Regions from separate parts of the Lysinibacillus sp. YS11 genome, predicted to be linked through region 3. Evidence: a T-box and tRNA genes for the amino acid it is inferred to sense, from the RefSeq annotation. Region 3 holds a T-box; the other regions hold tRNA genes.
What was found. A T-box is a leader RNA that pairs with one kind of tRNA and senses whether it is charged. The one in region 3 lies ahead of tyrS (tyrosine--tRNA ligase), so its partner is inferred to be a tRNA-Tyr.

Region 1 (7,333 bases), 950 kb from region 3:
ATAGGGTAAGCGCGCCGTTGGTTGTGCGCGTCCAAGCAGTAAGGCGTGTGTGTAGGCAAATCCGCACACTGTAACGTTGAGCTGTGATGGCGAGTCCGTATGGACGAAGTTCCTGATTTCACACTGCCAAGAAAAGCCTCTATCGAGGTGAGAGGTGCCCGTACCGCAAACCGACACAGGTAGTCGAGGAGAGAATCCTAAGGTGTGCGAGAGAACTCTCGTTAAGGAACTCGGCAAAATGACCCCGTAACTTCGGGAGAAGGGGTGCTCTTGAGCGTGCAAGCGCATGAGAGCCGCAGTGAATAGGCCCAGGCGACTGTTTAGCAAAAACACAGGTCTCTGCAAAACCGTAAGGTGACGTATAGGGGCTGACGCCTGCCCGGTGCTGGAAGGTTAAGAGGAGTGGTTAGCGCAAGCGAAGCTGCGAATTGAAGCCCCAGTAAACGGCGGCCGTAACTATAACGGTCCTAAGGTAGCGAAATTCCTTGTCGGGTAAGTTCCGACCCGCACGAAAGGCGTAACGATCTGGGCACTGTCTCAACGAGAGACTCGGTGAAATTATAGTACCTGTGAAGATGCAGGTTACCCGCGACAGGACGGAAAGACCCCGTGGAGCTTTACTGTAGCCTGATATTGAATTTTGGTACAACTTGTACAGGATAGGTAGGAGCCAGAGATCTCGGAGCGCCAGCTTCGAAGGAGGCGTCGGTGGGATACTACCCTGGTTGTATTGAAATTCTAACCCATGCCCCTTAGCGGGGCAGGAGACAGTGTCAGGCGGACAGTTTGACTGGGGCGGTCGCCTCCTAAAAGGTAACGGAGGCGCCCAAAGGTTCCCTCAGAATGGTTGGAAATCATTCGTAGAGTGTAAAGGCACAAGGGAGCTTGACTGCGAGACCTACAAGTCGAGCAGGGTCGAAAGACGGGCTTAGTGATCCGGTGGTTCCGCATGGAAGGGCCATCGCTCAACGGATAAAAGCTACCCCGGGGATAACAGGCTTATCTCCCCCAAGAGTCCACATCGACGGGGAGGTTTGGCACCTCGATGTCGGCTCATCGCATCCTGGGGCTGTAGTCGGTCCCAAGGGTTGGGCTGTTCGCCCATTAAAGCGGTACGCGAGCTGGGTTCAGAACGTCGTGAGACAGTTCGGTCCCTATCCGTCGTGGGCGTAGGAAATTTGAGAGGAGCTGTCCTTAGTACGAGAGGACCGGGATGGACACACCGCTGGTGTACCAGTTGTCTTGCCAAAGGCATCGCTGGGTAGCTATGTGTGGACGGGATAAGTGCTGAAAGCATCTAAGCATGAAGCCCCCCTCAAGATGAGATTTCCCATTACGCAAGTAAGTAAGATCCCTCAAAGACGATGAGGTAGATAGGTTCGAGGTGGAAGTGTGGTGACACATGGAGCTGACGAATACTAATCGATCGAGGACTTAACCAAAAAAGTTTGAAACTTTCAATGCACCGTTTATCCAGTTTTGAAAGAATAAAATATTAGAATATACTTGTAATTTTTATAAGATATGTTATAATAAGTATTGTCTTTCAAATAGTCTAGTGATGATGGCAAAGAGGTCACACCCGTTCCCATACCGAACACGGAAGTTAAGCTCTTTAGCGCCGATGGTAGTTGGGGGCTTCCCCCTGTGAGAGTAGGACGTCGCTAGGCTATATACTAAAATTATTCCGAAGTAGCTCAGTTGGTAGTAGCACCTGACTGTTAATCAGGTTGTCGCAGGTTCGAGTCCTGCCTTCGGAGCCATTCTTGGAGAGTTGTCCGAGTGGCCGAAGGAGCACGATTGGAAATCGTGTAGGCGGTTAACACTGTCTCAAGGGTTCAAATCCCTTACTCTCCGCCAACACTTTGATGTGTTCCAAACGATGGCCCCTTGGTCAAGTGGTTAAGACACCGCCCTTTCACGGCGGTAACACGGGTTCGAATCCCGTAGGGGTCACCAATTCAATACCCAGATGGAGGATTAGCTCAGCTGGGAGAGCATCTGCCTTACAAGCAGAGGGTCGGCGGTTCGAGCCCGTCATCCTCCACCATTATTTTTACAACATTATAGTATTATCGCGGGGTGGAGCAGTGGTAGCTCGTCGGGCTCATAACCCGAAGGTCGTTGGTTCAAATCCAGCCCCCGCAACCAAATGGTCCCGTGGTGTAGCGGTTAACATGCCTGCCTGTCACGCAGGAGATCGCCGGTTCGATCCCGGTCGGGACCGCCATTTATTTTAAAATATGGGTCAGTAGCTCAGTTGGTAGAGCATTAGATTGAAGCTCTAAGTGTCGGCGGTTCGATTCCGTCCTGACCCATCTTGTTTTTTTGCCGGTTTAGCTCAGCAGGTAGAGCAACTGACTTGTAATCAGTAGGTCGTGGGTTCGATTCCTATAGCCGGCACCAGATTTTCCCGGAGGGGTAGCGAAGTGGCTAAACGCGGCGGACTGTAAATCCGCTCCTTAGGGTTCGGCGGTTCGAATCCGTCCCCCTCCACCAGTTTTATTATTTTAGGGGCATAGTTCAACGGTAGAATAGAGGTCTCCAAAACCTTTGGTGTGGGTTCGATTCCTACTGCCCCTGCCAATTAATTTTATGGCGATTGTGGCGAAGTGGTTAACGCACCGGATTGTGGTTCCGGCATTCGTGGGTTCGATTCCCATCAGTCGCCCCATCTAATATAAAATTAATAAACATCATAATACAATGGCGATTGTGGCGAAGTGGTTAACGCACCGGATTGTGGTTCCGGCATTCGTGGGTTCGATTCCCATCAGTCGCCCCATTGTTGGGGTATAGCCAAGCGGTAAGGCAACGGATTTTGATTCCGTCATGCCTAGGTTCGAATCCTAGTACCCCAGCCATTTTTGCGGAAGTAGTTCAGTGGTAGAACACCACCTTGCCAAGGTGGGGGTCGCGAGTTCGAACCTCGTCTTCCGCTCCATGTATGACGGCGGCATAGCCAAGTGGTAAGGCACGGGTCTGCAACACCCTTATCACCGGTTCAAATCCGGTTGCCGCCTCCATATTTTAACTGTTAATCGGTTTATCCGATTTTTTTATCTCCATTATGCCGGTGTGGCGGAATTGGCAGACGCGCACGACTCAAAATCGTGTTCCTTTGGAGTGTCGGTTCGACCCCGACCACCGGTATCAATTACAACGAAGAATCCTTGATATATCAGGGGTTCTTTTTTTTGTTGTAAAAAATTATAGAAAGTATATAAACATAGATAAAGGAGCGGGGGACTGAATGGGTCATATTTTTGCCTTTACAGCAGCTATATTTTGCGCTGTATTAGCAAACTAAAGTTATTTAATATAATCTACCTTCATTATGGTAACGTTAACTGATAAATTAATGTGTACTTGCCTCTTAAAAGCAGAAAATGACAAGACAGAGTTTAGTTTCTTCCTTCACTTAGAAACAAGTGGCATTAAGATATGTTTTGTATCGATGAAACATGAAAACATCAATCACAACGTATGGGTCATGCATGAAGTTGAACTAAAATTTTTGTTCTATTAATTCAAAATTTATATATATTAATTTTACTATTTATTATAAAATATTTTTACCACATTTGTATGATAGGTAGACTAATTTCTCTAAAATGGAAAGCAAAAAAGGATATATCTAAAATATTTGGTAATAACTACCCAAAAACCATTGTGGAATTATAATAAGAAAGGGAGATATTCCAATTTAAAAAAACATACAAAAAGATATATCGCAAATTACTATTTATTAGTAAATAAGTCACCATCAATAATGAGGGAAAGAATGTGAGATTATGAAAAAAAAGAATAAAAATTTTAACAAGATAATAGCATCTACAGTTACAGCATCTGTTGTGGTAGGTAGTTTAGTGACAGTGATACCAAATGCTAACGCAGCTGCAACTAAATTCAAAGATGTACAGTCAAATGCATACTTTTATGAAGCAGTAAATAGTTTACATGCACGTAATATTATAAGTGGCTATGAAGATGGTACTTTCCGTCCAAAAGAACCTTTAACTCGCGCCCATGCTGCAAAAATCATCGCACTTGCATTAGATTTAGATACAACTAATATTAAGAACCCAGGATTTAAAGATGTCTCTGAAAAGCATAATTTCTATAAATATATTGCTGCATTAGCCGATAAAGGAATTATTGTGGGATCTGAAGGTGAATACAGACCGAATGATCCTGTGACTCGTGCACAGATGGCAAAAATTATCTCATTAGCCTATGATTTAAAATCAGAAAATTCTCAACAAAAAATAAACTTTACAGATGTGAGTCAAGATGATTGGTTTAATAATTATGTTGGGGTATTGATTGAAAATGAAATCACATCCGGAACAACCTCAACAACATTTTCGCCTAATAAAAGTGTGACTCGTGGACAACTAGCAGCGTTCATTTACCGTAGTGAAAACAGAATAACACCTGTTCCTGTTCATGTGAATGAGACGATCTCCAATATTACAGATGAGACACTGGTGACTTCTGAAGGTACATACACACTTTCAGATGATCAAAAGAAATGGATTAATCCGAGTAATCTAGCGACATTAAAAGGTGCCAACTTAAAACTAACTATAAAAGAGAATAAAATTGAACAAATACAATCTATTGAATTAACTGCAAAAGGTACACCAAGTACTGATACTAATAACCCCTATGTAAATCATGCTGTCTTTGATGGAAAAGGTGCAACTATCGATTCTACTGTCATTGTAAATAGCGATTACATCACAATGAAGAATATCAGCATTAAAGGCGATTTACATGTTGGTAAAGGCGTTGAGAATTCTTTCTACTCTGAATTCTTGAAAGTGGAAGGTAAAACGACGATTGATGATACTTTGCAACTAGCAAATCAAACTAATGCATATAAATCTTTTGGAGCAAAGGTTGCATCTATGAATAACTTACCTATAGCTGCGAATGAAACTAAAGTAAGAGGAAGAGTAGTTTTCAGTGAATTTCAATTGGGTGATGTGGGTGTGGATAAAAATGCTGATGTTATTTTCCTATCGAAAACATCTGGAGCATCTACAGTAGGAGAGATTGTTGTTAATAGCAATGCAATATTAACTGCTGGAAGTTCAGTGGTGCTTCCTAAAGTATTGATTGTCCAGGGAGCTACTGACGTCGTCATTAACTCAAATGTAACTGCTTTACAAGTAACAACTACAGGTGAGGTTAAATTATCTGGTAAAAGTGACATTGTTAATCTATCTCTTATGACAAGTGCAAATGTAAATCTGCAAACAATCGGTCGAGTAAGTAATCTTGAAACACTTAATAGAGAAACAAAAGTTACAATAGGAACAGAAACCAAAATTGGCAACCTTGTTATTCCAACAGGTTCAAAACCTGCTGATATAATTCAAAATTATAATTCTGTAAAAGGCAATGTCGAACGAGTTGCTGGAACAAAAAACCCAGATTTATCCGATACGTCATCTGATAACTCAGGTAGCGGGTCTATTGATACAACAGTTCCCGTAGCACCATCAGCACCAAAGGGTTTACAAGGGGTGTCTCCAACTTTAGTAGGAAATGATGGTAAGATTACAGGTTTAAATGCAAGTAAGAAATATCAATATAAACTAGTTACAGACACAAGTTGGACGAATGTACCTTTATTAGCAACAGAAATTATTGGCTTAGGTGCAGGAAACTATGAAGTACGGTATGCAGCAAGTGGGAACATACCAGCAAGTTTATCAACGACGGTATATGTTCAAAGTTCAAATCAATCACAAGCTTCTTCACACATACAATTGGTTAATTACGCGACAGCAGGCAAGGATATGATTGCTTTACCTTCATTACCAGTAGGCTCATTAATTAAAGTGTATGATGCAAGTACAAATGGAAATATCCTTGGAAGCTTTTCAGTAACAACGTCAACTGCACTTAGTATAGTAGAGATTCTAGGAGGATTTCCTCTAGGACTTGATAAAGTCTATGTAACAGTTACAGAAAACGGAAAAACTGAAAGCACAAGAGTCGAAAAAGGAGTACCAACGACTTTCCCGAATGCACCAGCAGTTAGTGATATTACTGTTACTGACAATGCTACTGGGGCAGACAAAGTGACAGTTAAACTACCTTCCCCAATAGGTGATTATATGATTTCTGTATACGATGTTTCAGGCAATCAATTAGAATGGGGTATACTTCCTGACGGAAATGGTGAAAAATCAATTGCGATTTCCTCTGGTTTTGCTAATGGGATGTCTGAAATTGATGTAGCGATTATAAAAGTAACAGACAATGGTACTCAATATGCAGAGAGTTTAAGAACACGAGTTAGCATCGGATCTTTAAGCCCATTAGCTGTTACGGCAGTGGATGATCCATTCAGTAACGATAAAATAAATATTACAGTTGATGAACCTGTAGATTTAGGTAATGAGTTTGCTTTTAAAGTTTTTGATGATGCGAATGCAGCAGACGCTGGAAAGCCATCATTAAATGCTGATGTATCTTCTTGGGAAACACTTCCGCCTGATGGTAAAATTTCAGCAGCTGCTGGTAAGGTAGTTGTTGTAGTAGAAAGAACGTCAGCAGGTAAAATCGCGAAAAAGATGGGACAAGTAGTTGCTAATACAATAGTAAATAACCCATTGCTAGAAACGGTTACGATAGATGGTAAAGATGGGGTCAGCTCACAAGATGGAAAAATGGAAACCATTCGCCTAAAATTTTCAGCAAATATTGATCCAACGACAGTAACTAAGGATTCATTTACAGTCCCTGGCTTTACTGTAGAATCTATAAAAGTAACAGACAAAAATGGAAGAACGCCACTGCTTAGCAATGGTAATCCTAATCCATTATATACACAAGGTGAAAACAAATATATTACAATTAGAGTGGAACCAATGGTTGGTACTCACTTCACACCAGAGGTTATTCAAAATCCAAATGAATCTATCATAGATATCAATGGAGTGAATATAGCTGGGATTCATGTGACAGCAGTTGATCAGGCTGCACCAGTTATTATTAGTTCAGGCTTCGTAGATAAGGATTCTAACGGTGTAGATGTAGGGGATCAGTTAACGATTATCTTCTCAGAGGATGTAAATCTTGGTTTGGCTAATCTAATTGATTTAGCGAATGATTTTACTTTAAGTAATCAAACAAATTCTACGTTTGCTTTTGCTAATGATGATACCTTTGAACTTTTAGGAGATACCGTAACTGTCACGTTAGGTGCAACAACCGTATCAAAAATTGAACAAAATACAACCATCACGATGAGTGCAAATGGTAACGATATTTCTTTAAAAGACGCTGCTTTGAATAAAGCGAAGCCTCAAAAAGA
Region 2 (7,333 bases), 1.9 Mb from region 3:
TCAACAATGCTCACACCATCTTCTTTAAATGAGTGAAGAACAGCAATATTAAGTTCTACTAAAGCACGATCACGCCAAAGAGACGCTTGTTTGGTTGTATCAAGATTAAAAATCTCTGCAATTGCAGGTAACATATTATAACGATCATGATCTGCTAAATTTCGTGCGCCAATCTCTGTTCCCATATACCAGCCGTTAAATGGAGCTGCTTGAAAATCAATTCCAGCCATTTGAAAACGCATACTCGAAATAATAGGTACGGCATACCACTTCATTCCTAATTTTTCCACATCGTTTGACTCTGGATGACGGATTGAGACCTCTACTATATTTTCTTCAGGAATTACAAACATTTGAGGAGCACGATTATCTACCTGTATAACGAGTGGTAGTACATCAAAATCAGTTCCTTTACCTCTCCATCCTAACGACTCACACACTTTTGTAAATTTAATGGACTGTGAATCTCCAATAATGCCTGCATCTGTTTCATAGCCTGCATAACGAATTAGTTGATGATTCCAAATCCGTACTCTATCTGAAGCAAACACTGTTATAGTTGGACGAATTTTCCCATGATTTGTCGCATAATCAATATGTTCTAGTAATTTTTGAAAAATAGCCTTTTCATCTAAAACATCACGTGCATCTACCACATGCAGTGACTGCCAAAACAGACGTCCAATACACTTATTGCTATTTCGCCATGCCACACGTGCGCCAAAAACTAGCTCCTCTGTTGTTGGGTGATATTTACCTGCATCCTTAACTGCCTGTAATCTATTCTTTAACCAAAGTTCTGATTCATTTTGTTCTGTCTGATATAGACTTAAAAATTGCTGTATCTCCTGTATATTCATATCGATTCCTCCACTTATCCTCATATTAGAGGAACAAAACAACAAGCACCATGAAAATAGTAATTGAAAAAACATACATATTTTATATATGAAATAGTTTGTTCATATTTACTCTATAGACTCTCTTTCGTAAGAGAATGTAAGGGAGAAAGATTTTAATTATTATAAAAAGGCTACAGTAGTCATGTAGCCTTTTTCAGGGGGTTGTAGAACAAAGAAATCAATAGAATTTTTGTAAATGGTGAAAAAGCTATACGTTCTGGGCTACTTACTTGCTGCTGTTGCTTCGCTTTCGCATAGAGCAGAACCAGTTTCACAAATTCTCTGGCCAGGATTTCGCCTGTATCGCTATACTAGAGAAGTCAAGCAGCCTTCACAAAAGTATTGACCATGGAAGTGTACGTGGTAAGTGAAACGGCTTATAGGAGCCCATAGTAAGATGCTAGGGGAATTAAATTCAGTCCCTCACCTTGCAAATAGGTCTTTTTCTGCTATTGCATTATCTTTTATCGTTTAAAGAACAGGAGAATAGAAAAAAGCATGTAACACACATCTGTGCTACATGCTTGATGACCCGTACGGGATTCGAACCCGTGTTACCGCCGTGAAAGGGCGGTGTCTTAACCACTTGACCAACGGGCCGTGGCTCCGAAGGCAGGACTCGAACCTGCGACAACCTGATTAACAGTCAGGTGCTACTACCAACTGAGCTACTTCGGAATAATATGGGCCTAAATGGACTCGAACCATCGACCTCACGCTTATCAGGCGTGCGCTCTAACCAGCTGAGCTATAGGCCCATTTTGGAGCGGGTGATGAGAATCGAACTCACGACATCAGCTTGGAAGGCTGAGGTTTTACCATTAAACTACACCCGCAATAATGGTGGGTCAGGACGGAATCGAACCGCCGACACTTAGAGCTTCAATCTAATGCTCTACCAACTGAGCTACTGACCCGAAAAATGGAGGAGGTAGAGGGATTCGAACCCCCGCGCGGTGTTACCCGCCTGTCGGTTTTCAAGACCGATCCCTTCAGCCAGACTTGGGTATACCTCCAAAAATATTACAATGGTGGAGCCTAGCGGGATCGAACCGCTGACCTCCTGCGTGCAAGGCAGGCGCTCTCCCAGCTGAGCTAAGGCCCCATTTATCATGAAAGATGGTCGGAATGACAGGATTCGAACCTACGACCCCTTGGTCCCAAACCAAGTGCTCTACCAAGCTGAGCTACATTCCGTAAACATGATTTTATTGGCGCGCCCGACAGGAGTCGAACCCATAACCTTCTGATCCGTAGTCAGACGCTCTATCCAATTGAGCTACGGGCGCATGTTAATTAAAAAATGATGAGCCATGAAGGACTCGAACCTTCGACCCTCTGATTAAAAGTCAGATGCTCTACCAACTGAGCTAATGGCTCGTGAAATTAAAAATGGCTGGGGTACTAGGATTCGAACCTAGGCATGACGGAATCAAAATCCGTTGCCTTACCGCTTGGCTATACCCCAATTTTAAAATGGGGCGACTGATGGGAATCGAACCCACGAATGTCGGAACCACAATCCGATGCGTTAACCACTTCGCCACAATCGCCACTATATAGATTATATTAGCTGTATTATGAACGAGTACCTCAATACCTGGCAGGGGCAGTAGGAATCGAACCCACACCAAAGGTTTTGGAGACCTCTATTCTACCGTTGAACTATGCCCCTAAAATGGTGGAGGGGGACGGATTCGAACCGCCGAACCCTAAGGAGCGGATTTACAGTCCGCCGCGTTTAGCCACTTCGCTACCCCTCCAAGGGAATGGTGCCGGCGATAGGAGTCGAACCCACGACCTACTGATTACAAGTCAGTTGCTCTACCAACTGAGCTACACCGGCAATAATAATGGCGGTCCCGACCGGGATCGAACCGGCGATCTCCTGCGTGACAGGCAGGCATGTTAACCGCTACACCACGGGACCAAAATGGTGGAGGATGACGGGCTCGAACCGCCGACCCCCTGCTTGTAAGGCAGGTGCTCTCCCAGCTGAGCTAATCCTCCACAAAAAATAAGCGAAGCGACGTCCTACTCTCACAGGGGGAAGCCCCCAACTACCATCGGCGCTAAAGAGCTTAACTTCCGTGTTCGGTATGGGAACGGGTGTGACCTCTTTGCCATCATCACTTCACTTATTCAGCTGAAAGACTTATTCTTTCAAAACTAGATAAACGATACATTGAATGTTTCAAACTTTTTTGGTTAAGTCCTCGATCGATTAGTATTCGTCAGCTCCATGTGTCACCACACTTCCACCTCGAACCTATCTACCTCATCGTCTTTGAGGGATCTTACTTACTTGCGTAATGGGAAATCTCATCTTGAGGGGGGCTTCATGCTTAGATGCTTTCAGCACTTATCCCGTCCACACATAGCTACCCAGCGATGCCTTTGGCAAGACAACTGGTACACCAGCGGTGTGTCCATCCCGGTCCTCTCGTACTAAGGACAGCTCCTCTCAAATTTCCTACGCCCACGACGGATAGGGACCGAACTGTCTCACGACGTTCTGAACCCAGCTCGCGTACCGCTTTAATGGGCGAACAGCCCAACCCTTGGGACCGACTACAGCCCCAGGATGCGATGAGCCGACATCGAGGTGCCAAACCTCCCCGTCGATGTGGACTCTTGGGGAGATAAGCCTGTTATCCCCGGGGTAGCTTTTATCCGTTGAGCGATGGCCCTTCCATGCGGAACCACCGGATCACTAAGCCCGTCTTTCGACCCTGCTCGACTTGTAGGTCTCGCAGTCAAGCTCCCTTGTGCCTTTACACTCTACGAATGATTTCCAACCATTCTGAGGGAACCTTTGGGCGCCTCCGTTACCTTTTAGGAGGCGACCGCCCCAGTCAAACTGTCCGCCTGACACTGTCTCCTGCCCCGCTAAGGGGCATGGGTTAGAATTTCAATACAACCAGGGTAGTATCCCACCGACGCCTCCTTCGAAGCTGGCGCTCCGAGATCTCTGGCTCCTACCTATCCTGTACAAGTTGTACCAAAATTCAATATCAGGCTACAGTAAAGCTCCACGGGGTCTTTCCGTCCTGTCGCGGGTAACCTGCATCTTCACAGGTACTATAATTTCACCGAGTCTCTCGTTGAGACAGTGCCCAGATCGTTACGCCTTTCGTGCGGGTCGGAACTTACCCGACAAGGAATTTCGCTACCTTAGGACCGTTATAGTTACGGCCGCCGTTTACTGGGGCTTCAATTCGCAGCTTCGCTTGCGCTAACCACTCCTCTTAACCTTCCAGCACCGGGCAGGCGTCAGCCCCTATACGTCACCTTACGGTTTTGCAGAGACCTGTGTTTTTGCTAAACAGTCGCCTGGGCCTATTCACTGCGGCTCTCATGCGCTTGCACGCTCAAGAGCACCCCTTCTCCCGAAGTTACGGGGTCATTTTGCCGAGTTCCTTAACGAGAGTTCTCTCGCACACCTTAGGATTCTCTCCTCGACTACCTGTGTCGGTTTGCGGTACGGGCACCTCTCACCTCGATAGAGGCTTTTCTTGGCAGTGTGAAATCAGGAACTTCGTCCATACGGACTCGCCATCACAGCTCAACGTTACAGTGTGCGGATTTGCCTACACACACGCCTTACTGCTTGGACGCGCACAACCAACGGCGCGCTTACCCTATCCTACTGCGTCCCCCCATTTCTCAAACGGTGAGGAGGTGGTACAGGAATATCAACCTGTTGTCCATCGCCTACGCCTATCGGCCTCGGCTTAGGTCCCGACTAACCCTGAGCGGACGAGCCTTCCTCAGGAAACCTTAGTCATACGGTGGACGGGATTCTCACCCGTCTTTCGCTACTCATACCGGCATTCTCACTTCTAAGCGCTCCACCAGTCCTTCCGATCTGACTTCAACGCACTTAGAACGCTCTCCTACCACTGACATCGTAGATGTCAATCCACAGCTTCGGTGAATCGTTTAGCCCCGATACATTTTCGGCGCAGCGTCACTCGACCAGTGAGCTATTACGCACTCTTTAAATGATGGCTGCTTCTAAGCCAACATCCTGGTTGTCTGTGCAACGCCACATCCTTTTCCACTTAACGATTACTTTGGGACCTTAGCTGGTGGTCTGGGCTGTTTCCCTTTTGACTACGGATCTTATCACTCGCAGTCTGACTCCCGTGTATAAATATCTGGCATTCGGAGTTTGTCTGAATTCGGTAAACCGGGATGGCCCCCTAGTCCAAACAGTGCTCTACCTCCAGTATTCTCATCACGAGGCTAGCCCTAAAGCTATTTCGGAGAGAACCAGCTATCTCCAAGTTCGATTGGAATTTCTCCGCTACCCACACCTCATCCCCGCACTTTTCAACGTGCGTGGGTTCGGGCCTCCAGTAAGTGTTACCTCACCTTCACCCTGGACATGGGTAGATCACCTGGTTTCGGGTCTACGACCACGTACTATTTCGCCCTATTCAGACTCGCTTTCGCTGCGGCTCCGCCTTCTAAAGCTTAACCTCGCACGTAATCGTAACTCGCCGGTTCATTCTACAAAAGGCACGCTATCACCCATTAACGGGCTCTAACTACTTGTAGGCACACGGTTTCAGGATCTCTTTCACTCCCCTTCCGGGGTGCTTTTCACCTTTCCCTCACGGTACTGGTTCACTATCGGTCACTAGGTAGTATTTAGCCTTGGGAGATGGTCCTCCCGGATTCCGACGGAATTTCACGTGTTCCGCCGTACTCAGGATCCACTCAGGAGAGAACGAACTTTCGACTACAGGGCTTTTACCTGCTCTGGCGGACCTTTCCAAGTCGCTTCATCTAACTCGCTCTTTTGTAACTCCGTATAGAGTGTCCTACAACCCCAAGAGGCAAGCCTCTTGGTTTGGGCTCTTCCCGTTTCGCTCGCCGCTACTCAGGGAATCGATTTTTCTTTCTCTTCCTCCAGGTACTTAGATGTTTCAGTTCCCTGGGTCTGCCTTCAAGACGCTATGTATTCACGTCAAGATACTACGCGATTAAACGTAGTGGGTTCCCCCATTCGGAAATCTCCGGATCAAAGCTCACTTACAGCTCCCCGAAGCATATCGGTGTTAGTGCCGTCCTTCTTCGGCTCCTAGTGCCAAGGCATTCGCCGTGCGCCCTTAATAACTTAACCAAGTTATTAAGCCTATAAAAAACTTAAAAAATAAATGTGTTTGTTACAATTTCAATGTCGTTTTATCCAGTTTTCAAAGAACAAGTTTTGAAGTGTTTCATTCAGATAGAATGAACCTTCAAAACTGAACGCAAAACGTAATCTTACAAACCCAAGGTTTGTATTCCGAAATAATCCTTAGAAAGGAGGTGATCCAGCCGCACCTTCCGATACGGCTACCTTGTTACGACTTCACCCCAATCATCTATCCCACCTTCGGCGGCTGGCTCCAAAAGGTTACCTCACCGACTTCGGGTGTTACAAACTCTCGTGGTGTGACGGGCGGTGTGTACAAGGCCCGGGAACGTATTCACCGCGGCATGCTGATCCGCGATTACTAGCGATTCCGGCTTCATGTAGGCGAGTTGCAGCCTACAATCCGAACTGAGAACGACTTTATCGGATTAGCTCCCTCTCGCGAGTTGGCAACCGTTTGTATCGTCCATTGTAGCACGTGTGTAGCCCAGGTCATAAGGGGCATGATGATTTGACGTCATCCCCACCTTCCTCCGGTTTGTCACCGGCAGTCACCTTAGAGTGCCCAACTAAATGATGGCAACTAAGATCAAGGGTTGCGCTCGTTGCGGGACTTAACCCAACATCTCACGACACGAGCTGACGACAACCATGCACCACCTGTCACCGTTGCCCCCGAAAGGGAAACTATATCTCTACAGTGGTCAACGGGATGTCAAGACCTGGTAAGGTTCTTCGCGTTGCTTCGAATTAAACCACATGCTCCACCGCTTGTGCGGGCCCCCGTCAATTCCTTTGAGTTTCAGTCTTGCGACCGTACTCCCCAGGCGGAGTGCTTAATGCGTTAGCTGCAGCACTAAGGGGCGGAAACCCCCTAACACTTAGCACTCATCGTTTACGGCGTGGACTACCAGGGTATCTAATCCTGTTTGCTCCCCACGCTTTCGCGCCTCAGCGTCAGTTACAGACCAGAAAGTCGCCTTCGCCACTGGTGTTCCTCCAAATCTCTACGCATTTCACCGCTACACTTGGAATTCCACTTTCCTCTTCTGCACTCAAGTCCCCCAGTTTCCAATGACCCTCCACGGTTGAGCCGTGGGCTTTCACATCAGACTTAAAGGACCGCCTGCGCGCGCTTTACGCCCAATAATTCCGGACAACGCTTGCCACCTACGTATTACCGCGGCTGCTGGCACGTAGTTAGCCGTGGCTTTCTAATAAGGTACCGTCAAGGTACAGCCAGTTACTACTGTACTTGTTCTTCCCTTACAACAGAGTTTTACGA
Region 3 (7,333 bases):
ATCATCGTCAATCATTAGCTGTGTTAAACAAGGTGCTACAGGAACCATATATAATAGAAGCAAATACAATTGGCATGACCATTTCAAATAAGCCAGAAGTCGACACAATTCTTATAATTGAGGAATTATGGAAACTAGGTAAAAAGGTCGCAGTTCCTAAATGTCACCCGAAAACAAGGGAAATGTCATTTTATGCCATTGAATCATTTGCACAGCTTGAAACTGTATATATGCATTTGCGTGAGCCCATTCCAGCAAAAAGTGAGTTTGTTGACGCAAATGAGATGGATATCATTGTTGTACCAGGCGTTGTTTTTGATCCATACGGTTATCGAATCGGCTATGGCGGTGGTTATTATGACCGCTATGTATTAAACTATAATAAGGGTAAGCTGATGTCGCTGCTCTTTGATGAGCAAATCATTGATTGTGTTCCTACTGAAGCACATGATTGCCCAGTAGATATCATTGTGACGCCCACAAAACGTATTGACTGTGTTGCACAACGAGGAGCGAATGAAAATGGATAAAATGCTAGATATTTATGAACTCTTGAAAACATATGGTACCTATATTTATACACGTGATCCTATTGGCGATTTGATGTTGATGGAGGATGAAATACGTGAGCTCTATAAAGCGAATGTACTAGATATAAAAGATTATCAAATGGCTCTACTGCTTATTCGACAAGAAACAACAAGACTTCGTATGGAAGAGCATAAAAAGTAATGTTTGAAATATAATGTAATTGGGTATTGTAAAATTAATGTAACATGTATGTAATATTCTTAAAAACAGTGGGTTTCCGCTGTTTTTATGTTTTTACGAAACTTTTTACAATGCAAAACGTATATATAGATATCTGGTGCATAGAAAGAGCAGGGAGAAAAAATTTTCCCTAAGATATGTGTTGATTATCTGTTAAAAAAGGATTAAGATATATTTTGTTTCCGTAACAAAATGTAAATAATTATTATTTTTTTGTAAGGAAGTAGGGAGGATGTTAGGAATGAAATCAATAAAGTGGCCTAAACATTCATTTATGATACTAGCAATTATAGCAACTTGGATCAAAACGGTCATTGTTTACCACACAAGCTTTGAAATGAAAATTGAAAATGCAATGCAACAGTTTATTTTATTTATTAATCCATTAAGCTTCTTGCTATTTACGTATGGTTTATCACTATTCTTTAAATCAGCAAAAGCTAGAAATCGTTATTTGATTACGGTCAGCGTTATTTTGTCCATTGTTTTATACGGAAATGTAGCGTTCTATCGATTCTACAATGATTTTATTACGCTACCAGTATTATTCCAAACAAGTAACTTTAGTGACTTAGGAACATCAGTAGCAGCCATTGTTGAGCCTTGGGATGTATTATATTTCGTTGATGTCGTTATCTTAATCTTAGCGAATAAATTTTTACCAAAAATGAAAGATGCATTTAAAGTGAATATTGAATTCCGTCGTGCATTTTTTGTGCTTGCAATAGCAATGACATTCTTAAATTTAGGATTAGCAGAAACTGAGCGCCCACAATTACTAACACGTAGTTTTGACCGCGAATTATTAGTAAAAAACATTGGTACGTACAATTACCACTTGTATGACATTTATATTCAATCTAAATCATCTGCTCAACGTGCGTTAGCCGATGGTAGTGAACTAGTAGAAGTGAACAACTATATACGTTCTAATCAGGCTGCTGTAAATCCAGAGATGTTTGGGAAATATAAAGGTCGTAACCTGATTGTGGTATCGATGGAGTCATTACAAAACTTTGTCATTAATAATGACATGAATGGTCATGAAATTACGCCATTCTTAAACTCTTTAACAAAAGATAAAGATACGTATTATTTCAGTAACTTCTATCACCAAACAGGGTTAGGAAAAACTTCTGACTCGGAGTTTATTGTTGAAAACTCACTGTTTGGTTTAGGTCGAGGTGCTGTATTCTTCACGCATGGTGGAAATACGTATAATTCAATGGCTGAACGCCTTGGAGAAAATGGATACTTTACAAATGTCATGCACCCTAATAATAAATCATTCTGGAATCGTGACATGATGTATCAATCGTTAAAAATTAATAAATTCTACGATATAGATTCATATACTGTGGAAGAGGGGCAAGCTGTAAACTGGGGAATGAAAGATGTTCCATTCTTAGAGCAATCAGCTGCTTTAATGAAAGATATGCCTCAGCCATTCTACTCTAGACTTATTACTTTAACGAACCATTATCCATTTACATTGGATCCAGAAGATATTATGATTCCTGAATATGATTCAAATTCAGGTACATTAAATCGTTACTTCCAAACAGTACGTTACATGGATGAGGCTTTAAAAGACTTCTTCCAACAGTTAAAAGATCAAGGTGTCTATGATAATTCTATTATTGTGATGTATGGGGATCACTATGGTATTTCTGAGAACCATAATAAAGCAATGGCACAATATTTAGGAAAAGATCAAATTACACCAATGGATAATGCAATGCTTCAAGAAGTACCTTTATTCATCCACATCCCAGGAGCTGGCGATGGAAAAGAAATGACTGAGATTTCAGGACAAATGGATTTACGTCCAACGATCTTACACCTTCTTGGCGTTGAAACGTCAAAAGATATGCAAATGGGTGCAGATTTATTTTCTCCAGAGCATGAGGACTTTGTAGTCTTCCGTGATGGACGTTTTATTACAGATAAATACGTCTATGCTGGTGAAGCTTGCTATGACAAAGCAACTGGCGAAGAAATAGATGGTGAGCCATGTCAGTCTTATGCTGATCGTGCTACAATGGAGCTAGAAAATTCTGATGCCATCATTAATGGAGACTTACTTCGCTTCTATGACGAAAAAACAGGTAATTTAAAGCAGGATTCAGTTAAATAATCAAAGAGAGATCTCGTATAGGGATCTCTCTTTTTATTGCTGATAAAAAAGAATTAGTCTCAAGCACTATTCATAAAATTTTTTTTGTGAATCCTATGCTAAAGAAAGCACTTTTCGCAATGTTTTACAACACTATGCAACGTGAATACACTTTATTGAACATTTCTTTTTATTGACAAATAGCAAGATACGATTATAATAAGTGTAAATATCTGCATAACGAAGATTTGTTTTTCGCATTTCGGAGTATAAGAGTGAAAGGCATCGAAAAGAACGAGTAACTTTAATGGAACTGACAGAGAGTAGCCGGTTGTTGAGAGGCGCAAGGGGATATTAAAGTGAATACATCTTGGAGCTGCGTACCGAAACTATAGTAGGCTACGACGGGGTTGCATCCGTAATCATTGCAAAAGTATCGCTATGGCTGTACTTGTTGAGGAGAGCTATGTGAATAGCTCTCGAAAAAAGGTGGTAACACGTTTATCTACGTCCTTTAGGAATTTCCTAAAGGCGTTTTTTTTATGCCTTCTAAGCAAAAACGTGTAAAGCTATTAAAGCCTTGTAAACAAAATCGGTACCCCATTTACTCTTATAGAACTTGCAATATTAATATTTAATATTACAAGGAGATGTTTCGTATGTTTTTAACACCAAAGGAGCAAATAGCGATTATCAAGAAGGGTGCTAACAAGATCGTTGATGAACAGGATTTATTTGAAAAATTAGAGCGATCGTATAAAGAACAGCGACCTTTAACGATTAAGCTAGGGCTCGATCCGTCCGCACCAGATATTCATTTAGGTCATGCGGTTGTTCTACGGAAAATCAAGCAAATGCAAGATTTAGGCCATCATGCAGTTATTGTTATCGGTGATTTTACAGGACGAATTGGCGATCCTACAGGTAAAGCTAAGGGGCGAACAGCCTTAAATGACGATATAGTGAAGAAAAACGCCCAAACTTATTGTGAGCAAATTTTTAAAGTACTAGATCCGAACAAGACAACGGTTCGTTTTAATAGTGAATGGTTAGCGAAGCTGTCCTTTGAAGAAGTCATCAAGCTAGCAGCCACAACATCTGTTGCTCGACTTCTAGAGCGCGAAGATTTTCAGAAACGTTACCAACAGCACATCCCAATTGGTATACATGAGTTTTTCTACCCACTTATGCAAGCATATGATTCAGTAGAACTTGAGGCAGATATAGAGTTAGGTGGAACGGATCAGACGTTCAATATTTTAATGGGACGCACCTTACAAAAGCATCGAGGATTAGAAAAACAAATTGCTATTTTTATGCCCTTACTAGAGGGGTTAGATGGTATTGAAAAAATGAGTAAGAGTTTAGGTAATTATATTGGCATCAATGAAGCACCTGAGATTATGTTTAAAAAGGTGATGGAAGTACCAGATACTTTAATTATCAAATATTTCGAATTAGCAACAGATGAGCATCCACTACAAGTGCAGGCTATTCAAGATAGACTACAAAAGGGAGAGAATCCCCGCGATTTGAAATTCCTATTAGCAGAAATTATAACGGCTTTATACCATGGATCTACAGCAGTGGAGGAAGCAAGAGCTTATTTTGAAGCAGCATTTCAAAAAAAGGAAATACCGAAAAACATTCCTATACTGCTCTTAGAAATTGATAAGGAAAGAATCGTGGATATCATTCCACAACTAGTGACAATGGGTTTTATTCAAAGTAAGAGTGAGTTTTTGCGGTTAATCAAGCAAAAAGGAGTATCCTTGAATGGAGAAAAAATGGCGATGGATGACATATCACAAGTATTAATGAATAATGATGTTCTACAAATCGGCAAGAAGCGGTTTCTTCAATTCAATAAGTAATAATAGACAAAAAAAGAGCAATCTCCGAAGAGACTGCTCTTTTTCTGTCTGAATTTTAGTGTAATTTTGGTGGGTAACCGCTGTGAACAATCGTCATGATGACGAACCATCCGAATACAGCAGCACTTAATAAGTTGAAAACAACGCTTAATAGGTTCTTTTCTTTAATTGCTTGGAATGTACCAAATACAGCTAAAATCGCTACTAGACCAAAAATAACCATTAATAAGTTCATTAAAAATAGACACTCCTTTCGACATCAGAAAATGAATGTCGCAAACAATATTCCTCCTTAATTGTAAACGTTCTATTTGTTTTTGTCGAGGACTAAAATACTGTAAACTATGAACATTTATCGTCAAATTGTGGCAAAGCCTGTATAATAAGAAGTTGAGGTGATATCTATGATGAACGTACGAAGTTATTCTCTTGGTCCCGTCCAAACGAATTGCTATATCGTATCGAATAAAGAAAAAGAATGTATCGTATTTGATCCAGGTGAAGAGGCGGAGCGTCTAATTAAAACAATCCGTAGCAACGGCTTAAAACCTCTTGCTATCTTTTTAACACATGCCCATTTTGATCATATAGGGGCAGTAGATGCAGTGAGTGAGGTATTTGACGTTCCTGTATGGATTCATGAAAAGGAAGTTAGTTGGCTAGCAGATCCAACGAAGAATGGCTCTAGTAAATATCCTGCATTACCGGATTATAGGGTAGCCGCACCAGCGCAAGATACAATTATCAAAAAAGAACAGCAAATTGAAATAAGTAATTTTGTGTTTCAAGCTGTTTTTACACCTGGGCATTCACCGGGGAGTATTTCTTATATCTTTGAAAATGACGGTTTTGCCATCGTGGGAGATACGTTATTTGAACAAGGTGTAGGACGTACAGATCTATTAGGGGGATCAACCAAAATTTTATTGGAATCTATCCATAATAAACTGTTGACATTACCTGAGGATACTATTATCTATCCTGGACACGGTAATTATACAACGGTAGGCGCAGAAATGGAGACAAATCCTTTTTTAAATGGATTTTAAAACATGGACAATAAACTGTTTTAGCACATAAAAAAGCGTATCTCACCGAAAGTGAGATACGCGATTTTGTTTGTATTAATGACCGCCACCAGGTACGTGAATGAATGTTGTATAGTACGTGAAGCCAGCGAAGAATACAGTTAAATATGCTCCGAAAATGTACATGTACATACGTTCTGAAAGGTTTAAGAAGCCTAATAATAAGAATAAACCTGTATTACCTAAGAATAATAGCGATACCTCGTTCATACCTCCAAGGTAGAACATAACGGCAAAAATACCTGTCCAGAATGCCATAACTTTATACATATTATCCATGAAATTTCCCCTCCTTTTGCCCACGACACAATAATCTCTTACTCATTATAAATGATAGGAAAGGTGTCTGTAAACTGGAACTTCTCCATGTTTGTGACAAACAAATGGATTTTTAATCTAGCTATCGATTTCTGTCACGTTTATTTCATATTTACATAAATCGCAATTATGTATCATACTTTCCATTTGCACAAATTCATTGTTCGTAAACAATGCATCTAATTGCCCTTTTAAATAGGATTCATGTAATGAACAAACAATTTCAGAATAGGCTGTCAGTTGCTCCTGGAATGGACAATTGAAGATGGAGAAGATAACTTTTTTTCCTTGCTCAGTTTGTTGAATCTGTGGAATATAGCCAATTAAAGCGGCATTGTCCGTTAATAGCTGAAGTTTTTCATCGAAGGAAAGAGAATTACTTAATGTCAATTCAGCACTCATATAATTTTTCATTTGCTGGTAGCCGTCTTGGTAGCTAATTTCCTGGCACTTTGTTAATGCAGATGGACCAAAGTCTTCAATTAATTGTATTGTCCATTTTAATAAACGATCTTCATCACGTCTTGGAAAAGTAAGAGATACGCCTTTTTCTGAAGCTTTATAAACACGTCCAGGTCTGCCACCTTTACCTGTTTTTACATAGTCAGCTGTAATAATATTTATTTCTGAAAGCTTCGTTAAATGAAGTCGAGCAACGTTTGGATGGATACCGAATTTATCAGCAATATGTTGTACAGTAACTGTTTTTTTCTCTTGCAATATGTACTCATAAATAGAGTATCTTGTTTCATCCGCTAGTGTACTAGTAATTTTTAATGGATGGATCATGAGCTTCACCTCTTTAATTAATTATAAAAATTATGTTCGTCTACCAAGTGTTAGGAAAATAATCATGTTGATACTATTATATTGTATTATTGAAAAAGATACAGTTCATTTCGGCATAAATATTAATTTTTTCATGTATTTATATTCTTTTTTAGTGGAAAATTGCACTTTATCCACATTTTTATAGCAAAAAACATTATTGGCAGAAAATTAACTTATAAATTTTTATTTTCTGAAAAGGGCTTTTCTCGTGGCGAGTTCCTCCTTATACTAGGAAATAACGAATAGAGCGGTCATATTCGAATGAACTAAAAGAGAGGTGCATATATGCAGGATTTTGAAACAGTTGTTGAACAAAAATGTGAGCAACTTTTACT

Region 1: it has a tRNA-Tyr gene. The T-box ahead of tyrS (tyrosine--tRNA ligase) is inferred to sense a tRNA for this amino acid. The anticodon was not compared.
Region 2: it has a tRNA-Tyr gene. The T-box ahead of tyrS (tyrosine--tRNA ligase) is inferred to sense a tRNA for this amino acid. The anticodon was not compared.

What each region holds. Positions count from the first base shown of each region.
Region 1 is NZ_CP026007.1:3,865,552-3,872,884, reverse strand. It holds rRNA gene LBYS11_RS19500 (23S ribosomal RNA) at 1-1,442, shown strand, start outside; rRNA gene rrf (5S ribosomal RNA) at 1,555-1,670, shown strand; tRNA gene LBYS11_RS19490 (tRNA-Asn) at 1,687-1,763, shown strand; tRNA gene LBYS11_RS19485 (tRNA-Ser) at 1,769-1,860, shown strand; tRNA gene LBYS11_RS19480 (tRNA-Glu) at 1,885-1,959, shown strand; tRNA gene LBYS11_RS19475 (tRNA-Val) at 1,975-2,050, shown strand; tRNA gene LBYS11_RS19470 (tRNA-Met) at 2,077-2,151, shown strand; tRNA gene LBYS11_RS19465 (tRNA-Asp) at 2,155-2,230, shown strand; tRNA gene LBYS11_RS19460 (tRNA-Phe) at 2,246-2,318, shown strand; tRNA gene LBYS11_RS19455 (tRNA-Thr) at 2,331-2,406, shown strand; tRNA gene LBYS11_RS19450 (tRNA-Tyr) at 2,416-2,499, shown strand; tRNA gene LBYS11_RS19445 (tRNA-Trp) at 2,513-2,586, shown strand; tRNA gene LBYS11_RS19440 (tRNA-His) at 2,599-2,674, shown strand; tRNA gene LBYS11_RS19435 (tRNA-His) at 2,710-2,785, shown strand; tRNA gene LBYS11_RS19430 (tRNA-Gln) at 2,790-2,864, shown strand; tRNA gene LBYS11_RS19425 (tRNA-Gly) at 2,870-2,944, shown strand; tRNA gene LBYS11_RS19420 (tRNA-Cys) at 2,953-3,026, shown strand; tRNA gene LBYS11_RS19415 (tRNA-Leu) at 3,073-3,153, shown strand; gene LBYS11_RS19410 (S-layer homology domain-containing protein) at 3,795-7,333, shown strand, end outside.
Region 2 is NZ_CP026007.1:278,096-285,428, reverse strand. It holds gene LBYS11_RS01390 (nitric oxide synthase oxygenase) at 1-860, opposite strand, end outside; tRNA gene LBYS11_RS01385 (tRNA-Glu) at 1,431-1,502, opposite strand; tRNA gene LBYS11_RS01380 (tRNA-Asn) at 1,504-1,580, opposite strand; tRNA gene LBYS11_RS01375 (tRNA-Ile) at 1,587-1,660, opposite strand; tRNA gene LBYS11_RS01370 (tRNA-Gly) at 1,665-1,738, opposite strand; tRNA gene LBYS11_RS01365 (tRNA-Phe) at 1,744-1,819, opposite strand; tRNA gene LBYS11_RS01360 (tRNA-Ser) at 1,826-1,918, opposite strand; tRNA gene LBYS11_RS01355 (tRNA-Ala) at 1,932-2,007, opposite strand; tRNA gene LBYS11_RS01350 (tRNA-Pro) at 2,023-2,099, opposite strand; tRNA gene LBYS11_RS01345 (tRNA-Arg) at 2,115-2,191, opposite strand; tRNA gene LBYS11_RS01340 (tRNA-Lys) at 2,210-2,282, opposite strand; tRNA gene LBYS11_RS01335 (tRNA-Gln) at 2,296-2,370, opposite strand; tRNA gene LBYS11_RS01330 (tRNA-His) at 2,380-2,455, opposite strand; tRNA gene LBYS11_RS01325 (tRNA-Trp) at 2,504-2,577, opposite strand; tRNA gene LBYS11_RS01320 (tRNA-Tyr) at 2,582-2,665, opposite strand; tRNA gene LBYS11_RS01315 (tRNA-Thr) at 2,673-2,748, opposite strand; tRNA gene LBYS11_RS01310 (tRNA-Asp) at 2,757-2,832, opposite strand; tRNA gene LBYS11_RS01305 (tRNA-Val) at 2,837-2,912, opposite strand; rRNA gene rrf (5S ribosomal RNA) at 2,924-3,039, opposite strand; rRNA gene LBYS11_RS01295 (23S ribosomal RNA) at 3,107-6,033, opposite strand; rRNA gene LBYS11_RS01290 (16S ribosomal RNA) at 6,215-7,333, opposite strand, start outside.
Region 3 is NZ_CP026007.1:2,919,824-2,927,156, reverse strand. It holds gene LBYS11_RS14530 (5-formyltetrahydrofolate cyclo-ligase) at 1-530, shown strand, start outside; gene LBYS11_RS14525 (YqgQ family protein) at 523-732, shown strand; gene LBYS11_RS14520 (LTA synthase family protein) at 1,013-2,908, shown strand; T-box leader at 3,164-3,405, shown strand; gene tyrS (tyrosine--tRNA ligase) at 3,547-4,761, shown strand; gene LBYS11_RS14510 (DUF2759 domain-containing protein) at 4,817-4,996, opposite strand; gene LBYS11_RS14505 (MBL fold metallo-hydrolase) at 5,166-5,810, shown strand; gene LBYS11_RS14500 (DUF2626 family protein) at 5,886-6,128, opposite strand; gene LBYS11_RS14495 (helix-turn-helix transcriptional regulator) at 6,246-6,956, opposite strand; gene comGA (competence type IV pilus ATPase ComGA) at 7,284-7,333, shown strand, end outside.